3 regions of the Citrobacter sp. C1 genome follow, and region 2 is predicted to be linked to each of the others. Evidence: riboswitches for the same ligand, from Rfam matches in the RefSeq annotation. Region 2 holds a riboswitch; each other region holds the start of a gene.
The links. Region 2 has a riboswitch for cobalamin ahead of btuB (TonB-dependent vitamin B12 receptor BtuB). Riboswitches for the same ligand answer to the same signal wherever they lie in the genome.
Positions count from the first base shown of each region.

Region 1: another riboswitch for cobalamin. It lies ahead of IB214_RS09590 (cobyrinate a,c-diamide synthase); the one in region 2 lies ahead of btuB (TonB-dependent vitamin B12 receptor BtuB).
Region 3: another riboswitch for cobalamin. It lies ahead of IB214_RS10520 (ABC transporter substrate-binding protein); the one in region 2 lies ahead of btuB (TonB-dependent vitamin B12 receptor BtuB).

Region 1 covers NZ_CP115035.1:1,999,126-2,002,407, reverse strand. The annotation lists gene IB214_RS09590 (cobyrinate a,c-diamide synthase) at 1-1,258, opposite strand, end outside; cobalamin riboswitch at 1,346-1,521, opposite strand; gene pocR (regulatory protein PocR) at 1,853-2,764, opposite strand; gene pduF (propanediol diffusion facilitator PduF) at 2,969-3,282, opposite strand, start outside.
Region 2 covers NZ_CP115035.1:4,776,113-4,779,394, forward strand. The annotation lists gene btuB (TonB-dependent vitamin B12 receptor BtuB) at 1-1,839, opposite strand; gene murI (glutamate racemase) at 1-56, opposite strand, end outside; cobalamin riboswitch at 1,904-2,100, opposite strand; gene trmA (tRNA (uridine(54)-C5)-methyltransferase TrmA) at 2,216-3,282, shown strand, end outside.
Region 3 covers NZ_CP115035.1:2,169,530-2,172,811, reverse strand. The annotation lists gene dauA (C4-dicarboxylic acid transporter DauA) at 1-507, shown strand, start outside; gene IB214_RS10525 (GNAT family N-acetyltransferase) at 614-1,156, shown strand; cobalamin riboswitch at 1,373-1,600, shown strand; gene IB214_RS10520 (ABC transporter substrate-binding protein) at 1,801-2,853, shown strand; gene IB214_RS10515 (iron ABC transporter permease) at 2,919-3,282, shown strand, end outside.

The DNA.
Region 1 (3,282 bases), 2.3 Mb from region 2:
ACGTTTCGCCATCGCGAACTTTGCGACAGCTCGTCACGGCCTGGGTTTGAGGGGTAAAATCGGAATAGTGAAATTCATGTCCGCGCAGCACGTCACCGGGCGCAGCGAGTAAGGTTTGTTGTTCGGCCTGCGCTTCACAATAGCCAAATCGGGTCAGACGTTTGCCCATTTTGCTGTGACCGGGAATAATATCCGCCATCGGCCAGATATCGCCGTTGCTGTCTTCCAGCGAACTCCCCAGGTACATCAGACCACCGCACTCCGCGTAAATCGCCACACCGCGCTGATGAGCCGCACGCAGTTGCGCCAGCATGGTGGAATTTTGGGCAAGCCCGGCAGCGTGCAGCTCAGGGTATCCGCCCCCTAGCCAGATCATCTGGCAATCAGGGAGACGGCTGTCGTGTAGCGGGCTGAAACGGACAATATTGAGGCCCGTGCGCGCCAGTAGCGTAATGTTATCCGGATAGTAGAAGTTGAATGCTTCGTCATCAGCAATGGCAAGCGTCAGTCCAGCTCCGGCATCGGAGGCAGGAAGCGCGGGCCATTCGCCCACCGGTGGGGTGTCTAACTGGCTTAAGGCCAGCAGCGCGTCGATATCTAACGTTTGCTCAAGCGTTGTAGCAAATTCCTGCCACGGCAACTGATTGACGATTGATTCCCGCGCGGTCACCAGTCCCAGATGACGCTCAGGGAGCGCCACGCCATCGACGCGGGGAACATAGCCCAATACCGGTATCGAACAGTAGCGTTCGATGGCGACTTTAAGTAGCTGGTAATGCGTTTCGCTGTTTACCCGGTTAACAATCACGCCAGCAATGTTCAGCGTTGGATCAAAATGCTGGAATCCCATCACCGTGGCGGCAATTGACGTTGAGACGGCTTTACCGTCCACCAGCAAAATGACCGGACAGCCCAGCTGCTTCGCCATCGCGGCGGAACTGCAGTAATTGGGGTCCGTACCATAACCGTCATACAACCCCATAACGCCTTCGATGACGGCGATATCCGCATGCTGCATATGTTCGCAAAATAAGGCGTTCAGCGTGGAAGTGGGGAGCATGAAGCTATCAAGATTGCGGGAGGCTGTGCCAGATACGGCGGTATGCCAGCCGGTATCCAGATAATCAGGACCGACTTTGCAAGGCTGGACGCGCAAACCGCGTTTTTTCAGCAGACTCAACAAGCCCAGCGTTACCGTGGTTTTACCACAGCCGCTTCCGGTACCTGCAAGAACAAACGCGCGAAAATTGGCCGCCATACCCTGATCCTGTTCAGGGTGGTAGGGGTGTAGAGATACCCAGTCTTTCGACTGTATGCATCTGAGCAACCCACTTCCCACCGAAGTTGTTGGTAGTCACTGACAGGCAGGTCTTCTGGCTTAGCGTCATTCTCACCCGTCCTTCCCAATCTCGCGATCAGTGGTCTATACGGGGTCGTCAGCATCACAGCAGCGGGGGCTGCGGGGGATTCTCACCCCCTTCCCTACCACAAACGTGGTAAACCTGTCAGCTCAGGAGCAAATTCTATTAAGCTCCAGGCATGAGATGAATTAACACACCTCATGACAAAAATTCATTTAAATATCTTTTACGCTCATTCAGCCAATGTTATGGCGTCATTCAGCTTATTCTTAAGTTTGCATTCCGTATGAAAGCTTCAATTAATAATAAAGAAAGTCATTCACACAGACACTGTATCTCATCACAAAAATAAAAACTGGTGCAGTTTATCCTTCAGACACTATTACTTTGTTGCGCTATGACAATTTATTGTCTTCTATCCTTATTTTTCATTTTATAATGACGGACATACAATACGATATCAAAAATCGGCAATAGCAAAATATTGCTATTTATGCTGACTCTTCGGACGAAACAACACTAATTTGCTGGCGAAAAGCCTGCGGCGTCACCTGGTATGTCTGGCGGAAAACTTTGCAAAAATAACTGGTTTGCGAAAAGCCTAAATTTCGCGCAATACTGGCAATACTCCAGTCACTATGACAAAGCAACTCTTTAGCACTTGCCATTCGCTGTTGGTTTACCCAGGCATTAAAACCGATCCCCTGATATTTTTTGAACAGCTTGCTGAAATAGTACGGACTGAGATAAACATGCGAAGCCACCTCCTCGAGGCGAAGCTCATCCGACAAATGTGCGTCGATATAGCGCAACGCTTTTTTCATTTTACTGTCATGAGGAGTCGGGCTACGGGTTGGACGCACCGACTCTGACTGCTGTGTACTGTCTTTAATGACAACGAAATTCAATTGTTTTTTAAGGCAATTTTCAACAATCAACTTCAACAAATCTGCAGAGGCGATGACGCGAGAATAGTCCATTTCCGGAACATTACGAAATTCATTGAGCAGTTCGGGATCGGCTTGCCAGCGATCATCGACACTCAAAATATCAACCAGGCCTACGTCATTGCTTAAGCGCACCTGACCGCATAAAACAAAACCAACCAAGTGGCCTGCAATCACCAAAGGGATAGAAAAATCGGTAAGGCCGGCATGACAGCGATAAATACACGGCTGGTCTGATTTTGATGCTTCAAGGCCCCCACAACGATCGCTCATACGGCATCGCGTGCTGTGCTGCGGATGCTGGCGCATCAACTGGCAGAAAGGGGTAAAATTAAAGAGTTCAGAAATTTCATCACCGTGAATATTGACAACCACAACGGCCAGACTGGTGGCCTGTGCAAAATCCTGTGCGATTTTATTAATGAGTTCTGAGTTCAGGGCGCTCGCAGAAATCATGATAAAACCTCTCAGTTAATTTATTGTTATAAATAAAAACACATTATTCACATTCACTTTTCATCTCGCTATTAGACGCAATGATAAAAGGTGTTAATGGACCATAACAAAAGTCTCCCATTGTGGGGAGACTTTTTAAGCTGTTCAGGAAACCGGATCACGAAATCAGTTTTTGCATTTCAGAAATAAACAATTTCCATGAAGCTAGCTCTCATTTTCCTCCAGCTTACAAGTATTACACGGTAAATTTTTGCCAATAAAGTAACGATAAATTGCTGCCCCGGCGCACGCACCGATGATCGGTGCCACAATCGGGACGATAAAGTATGGGATATCGCGTCCCCCCGTCATCGCAACATCTCCCCATCCGGCAAACCAGGCAAACAACTTAGGACCAAAATCACGCGCCGGATTCATGGCAAATCCTGTGAGCGGACCTGTTGATGCACCGATGACGGCAACCAGAATACCAATCAGCAATGGCGCGAGAGGACCTTTAGGCACCCCATTGCCATCGT
Region 2 (3,282 bases):
TCAGAAAGTGTAGCTGCCAGACAAGGTGTATTCCCGTCCTGCAGTTGGGTAGCCATAAACTGTCTCGTAATCTTTATCGAACAGGTTGGCGATTTTACCACGAACTGTCAGCTGTGAGGTGATCGGATATGACACCGCCAGATCCCACAAACTCACTCCACCCAATTTTACCGGCTGGTTAGTGACATAGTCCTTGTCATATCGTGTTCCCAGATATTGATACGTCAGGCCCCAGTCAAAATCATAGACCTGCCAATCGAGCTGATACTTCACCTGCTGTTTGGAACGGCGGGCCAGCGGCTTGTCCGTAATCGCATTACGCGCATCGACATAGTCATAGCTCAGCGTATGCGCCAGCGGACCCGTATCGAAACTCGCCGTCGCTTCAACGCCTTTAATCCGCACTTTCCCTTCGTTATAGTATTTCAGAGTGTGGGGGTCATAATCGATCATGTTATCGATATCGTTGCGATATCCTGACAAACGCCAGTTTACATCCGCCGTTAACCCTTCAAACGCCCCTTCCCACTGCTTGCTCTCTTCAGGATCAAGGTTTGCATTGCCATACATACCGTACAGCTGCCCCAGATTAGGTGCTTTATAAGAGGTGCCATAAGAAGCAATGAAACGATAGCCGTCAATGAACGCCCATCCGGCGCTGGTTTGCCATGTGCCATGCCGACCAAACTGGGAGTTGTCGTCGCTGCGCGCCGCGCCTTCGAAGGTGAAGTCGCCAAGCTGTTGCAACCCGGTCAGATAAATACCGGTATTACGCTGATCGTAACCGTCCGTAACATACCCGGTGCCTGGCTCTGTGGTTTGCTTTTGCCAGTCGACGCCAGCGCCCACATTGCCATGGCCAACCACGATACTGTTTGACCACTGCACGTTATATTGCTTCATCTCATCCAGGGTTGCCGAGGAGTCGTAGCGACCATAGTCCGGGTCATAGTTGTAGTCTTTGCTATGGCTGTAGCTGGAAACCAGTTGTGATTGGATTTGCTCGCCATTAAAGCGCAGTCCGGCATCCCAGCTTTGGCTATAGAGCTTACGGGTATCGACTAACGGCGTGCCTGGATAGTAGTAAGAATCATAATTGGTGCGGTTATCATAGCCATAGCCGCGCACAAACCCGCTCCAGGTGTCGGAGAAGTTATGTTCCAGTGCGCCGTACAGCGTCTTACTTAAAAAACCATCTTTATCGGGCTGCGCTTGCTCACCAGTGCTACCGTAGGCGACAACGTCAAAACCTTTGGTATAGGCATAATCCCCCATCAGCGTCACGCGCGTATTCTCACCGAGCTGTTGCTGCGTCGAGATGTCGTAATTCTGATAACCATTACTGCCCACACCGGCGGTCAATTCCGTCCCCGGTTTTTCTCGCGTGGTAATGATATTCACCACACCGCCGATCGCATCAGAACCATAAACAGCGGAACGCGGCCCACGAATGTATTCAATACGTTGCACCAGTGATACCGGGAACTGGCTGAGATCGGCGGCACCACTCACCCCAGCTAAATTCAGGCGCACGCCGTCAATCAGCACCAGTACATGACTGGCGTTGGTCCCACGAATAGAAATAGACGAATTTTGTCCCATACCACCGTATTGCGCGATATCGACACCCGGCAGGCGGCGAAGAACGTCATTCACAGAGGTAGATTGCCAGCGATCGATTTCCTGGCGCGTAACAACGGTGATGGGAGCAAGCACTGCACTAAGGGGTTGCTGAAAACGGTTAGCCGTAACGACGAGAGTATCCGGGCTAGCATCCTGCGCCCAACCAGAAAATGCCGCGACGGAAAGTGCCGTCAGCAGCAATGATTTTTTGATCATTGTAAAGCATCCACAATATAAGAAGGATGCCGCAGGTCCCACCGATAGTACGCGATGATGAAAACCAGATGCGACGTTAGCCGGCAGGTCTTCGGGCTTGGAAGGTTATTCAATATAGCGAATAAAAAGAAATGAAGACTTCCCACCCAAAGGCAGTGTCTGCTTACGCTCTCATTTCACCTTTCCTTACCGCTGCGCGTCAGCTCCAGATTTACACTGGATTCCCTTTTAACTCACAGGACCGGAACGCGGATGCTACAGTTTGTTATTACCGACTGTCCAGACTGCGTATCACAATATTAGAAATCATCAATAACTGGACATCTACTGAGCAATCCCTACAATCCCCGCGTACTTTTATTTTTCAGGACGCATCATGACCCCCGAACACCTCCCGACAGAACAGTATGACGCGCAGCTAGCCGATAAAGTGGCTCGTTTACAGAGCTTAATGACGCCATTTACTGATCAGGCTCCGGAAGTGTTTCGCTCGCCGGTCAGTCATTACCGCATGCGCGCTGAATTCCGCCTGTGGCATGACGGTGACGACCTGTATCACATCATGTTTGAAAGCCAGACCAAAAGCCGTATTCGCGTCGACAGCTTTCCGGCAGCCAGCGAACTCATCAACACGCTGATGACAGCCATGATTGACGGCGTTCGTCACAATCACATCCTGCGTCATAAATTGTTCCAGATTGATTACCTCACCACCATGAGCAATCAGGCGGTGGTATCCATGCTGTACCATAAAAAGTTAGATGACGAATGGCGTCAGGAAGCCGAAGCACTGCGGGATGCGCTACGCGCGCAAAACCTGAATGTGCATCTGATTGGCCGGGCGACCAAAACCAAAATCGCGTTGGATCAAGATTACATCGATGAACGTTTGCCGGTTGCGGGTAAAGAGATTATCTACCGCCAGGTTGAGAACAGCTTCACGCAGCCGAATGCCGCCATGAACATTCAGATGCTGGAATGGGCGATTGATGTCACCAAAGATTCGCAGGGCGACCTGCTTGAATTGTACTGTGGCAATGGCAACTTCTCGTTAGCGCTGGCGCAGAACTTCAACCGCGTACTGGCCACTGAAATCGCTAAACCGTCCGTGGCTGCCGCGCAGTACAATATTGCGGCTAACCATATTGATAACGTGCAAATTATTCGTATGGCTGCAGAAGAGTTTACTCAGGCGATGAATGGGGTGCGCGAGTTCAACCGTTTACAGGGCGTCGACCTGAAGAGTTACCAGTGTGAAACCATTTTTGTTGATCCACCGCGCAGCGGCCTGGACAGCGAAACAGAGAAGATGGTGCAGGCGTATCCGCGTATTCTGTACATCTCCTGCAACCCGGAGACACTGTGTAAGAACCTGGAAACGTTGAGCCAGACGCACAATGTGTCACGTCTGGCGCTGTTCGATCAGTTCCCGTACACGCACCA
Region 3 (3,282 bases), 2.4 Mb from region 2:
GAAGCCCATAAAGTGGTGGATCTGCTGCGTCACGCACCGAAAGACGACATCATCGTGATGCTGATGTGTATGTCGCTGACCGTACTGTTCGATATGGTAATCGCCATCAGCGTCGGTATCGTCCTTGCCTCGCTGCTGTTTATGCGCCGCATTGCGCGCATGACGCGCCTGGCACCGGTTAACGTAGACGTACCGGACGATGTGCTGGTGCTGCGCGTGATTGGCCCGCTGTTCTTTGCCGCAGCGGAGGGATTGTTTACCGATCTCGAAACACGTATTGCAGGCAAGCGCATCGTGGTACTGAAGTGGGATGCCGTCCCGGTACTGGATGCCGGTGGTCTGGACGCCTTCCAGCGTTTTGTTAAACGACTGCCGGAAGGCTGTGAATTACGTATCAGTAATCTGGAGTTCCAACCGCTACGCACCATGGCGCGTGCGGGTATCCAACCCATCCCCGGCCGTCTGGCGTTCTTCCCGAACCGTGACGCCGCACTGGCTGATATTTAACGTTTAGTGATGGCCGGCAGGCTTTGCTTGTCGGTCACTCTTCACTTCTGCAATCCCCGCTGAGTTGCTATTATCATTTCCCCTACTCCTGATAATACCCACAACAATGAACCCTAATGCTACGTATACCTTTCGCGAAATTACCGAGTCGGATATTCCCGCCGTTCAGTCATTTATTATCCGTCATTTAAATCTCTATTTTCAGGCTAACAGGCCCACTCCACGTCCTGACGAAGACATATTAGATTTACGTTCACACTACCTGCACCACCCCCGAAATCTACTGCTCGGCGTGTGGGATGCACACCAGCAACTTATCGCTACGCTGGCAGTGTGTCAGTACGATGACAGAATCATGGCATTGCGCGGGCGCTATGATTTAGCCAACACCGCAGAAATTTGCCGCTGTTACGTGGAACAGGAACACCGCCGTCGAGGTATAGGCCGCCAACTTATGACACTGGCAGAAGCATATTGTCAGCATCAGCAATATAAAACGCTCTACTTGCATACCCATCATTTTTTACCCGGCGGCTATCAGTTTTGGTGCAACAATCACTTTAACGTGTTCCTTGATGAAGGTGGCGAGCAACAAATTGTCCATATGGAAAAACACATTGAAAAATGTGATGTGGCGCAGATTATTTAATAAGCGTGTATTTCTCACTATTCATTTTATTCTTTTTCAACACCACATCGTTAATTGATCAACATCAAATAATTCTCATTTAATTTACCAAATATTTATTATCTTCGGCACATCACAATGAACCATTAAAGATTAACCACATGATTTAAAAGGAATTAAAAATGACAATTAAATACTACCTACTTATTACAGCGGTTGACGCAATATTAGCATACCGATACAGTCCGCTCCGACAGTATTTCAAAGCGCAGTCATGCTTTTGAAACGGAATATGGTGCGGATGATTTCTCTCTTATGCCATAGCTGCCCCCGCAACTGTAAGCGGATGCTGAATATCTCTGTGTAGTGATGATTCACTACAGGTCACTGTAAAATATTTTTATGGGAAGGCCGATATTCTGATTACCGTAAGCCAGGAGACCTACTGTCATGGTTTTATACATTGAGTGGACGGGATGGTCCATGGGGTGATTTATTTGACGAATGAACAAAATTGATTCCTGATCAAACTGGCAACAATATGTTTTATTTTCATATTATTTTGCCTGAATGTCATGATGAAATGTCATCTATCGTCATGCGCCTGTCCCGCGAAATAAATAATGACCAGACGCTGAAGCGCTGGCATCAACGGGACAATGATAATGTATTCTGTTTTTACCTCTGCTTATTGCAAATATTCACTTCTGGCGCTGACCGGCGCGGCACTCTTCCTGACCAGTAATATGGCGACGGCAGCAAAGACGCAATATCCGCTGACTATCAAAAACTGTGGTCGAGATATTACCTTTAATAAAGCCCCGCAGCGCGTGACCACAGTGGGTCAGAACAGCACTGAAATCCTCTATTCTTTGGGTCTGGCCGATCGCGTTGTAGGCACATCGCTGTGGTTTGGCCCGGTTCCTGAACAGTACAAAGCGGCGAATGACAAGATTGCAGTCATCGCGCAAAACATACCCAGCTTTGAAGGCATTATCGCCAAAAAACCAGACCTGGTTGCCAGCCAGTTTGAATGGCAGATTGGCCCCGCGGGGACGGTTGCCTCTTATGAACAATTCAGTGAACTCAACGTTCCGGTTTATACCGCCCCTGCCGATTGTGCAAAAGACAATGAAGACGGCGGCGATGGTGTGCGTAAAGGCATGTTTGATATCGCCATGGTCTACCAGGAAGTTGCCGATCTGGCCAAAATCTTCGATGTGCAGGACAAGGGCGATGAGCTGATAGCCAGCCTCAAAGCCCGCGAGGCCGCAGCCAAAACGAAGATCACCGGCATGGAGAATAACGTTTCTGCCGTCTTCTGGTTCTCCAGCGCCGATCTGCAGCTTGATCCGTATGTTGCCGGTAAATTTGGCCCCGCCGCGTGGATCGCACAAACCCTCGGGGTAAAAAATGTCATTGATTCCGCGGAAGAGTGGCCGACTGTCGGCTGGGAAACCATTGCCAAAGCCAGTCCATCGGTGATTGTTCTCGGCGAGATGGGCCGTCGCCGTTTCCCGGCGGATGACTGGAAAGTCAAAATGGAATACCTCAAGTCTGACCCGGTTACCCGTCTTATCCCGGCGGTGAAAGACAACCACCTGCCGGTGATTGATGTCCAGACCATGAATGCGGGCATCAGAACCCTTGACGGGCTGGAAAAACTCGCCGATGCGCTGGTGCAATACGGTCTTGCACACCCGCAGGCCACTCATTAATCCTCGTCGCGCGTGATGTCATGCACGGGCATCACGCGCTTTCGCACTCAGGAAAGCCATCAACAATGAGCGAATTACGCAGGACGCGTCGGGCGATGAGTCAGTTTACCCAGCGAACGCTGCTGCACAGCCTGTGGGTCAGCGTGGTGATGTGCGGGGTGCTGCTGGCGGGGATCTCCATCGGTGAGACGTTTATCCCGTGGCAGCATGTCACCCACACGCTGGCAAACCACCTGTTTGGCAGCCAATATCCGGTAGACGCGCTGGATGCTGGGATCATCTGGAACTACCGCCTGACCCGTGCGCTTGTCTCTGCCTGCTGCGGTGCCTGTCTGGCCGTTTCCGGCGTGGTGCTGCAATCACTACTGCGTAATGCGCTGGCCGAACCTTATCTGCTGGGGATCTCGGCCGGGGCATCGACGGGAGCGG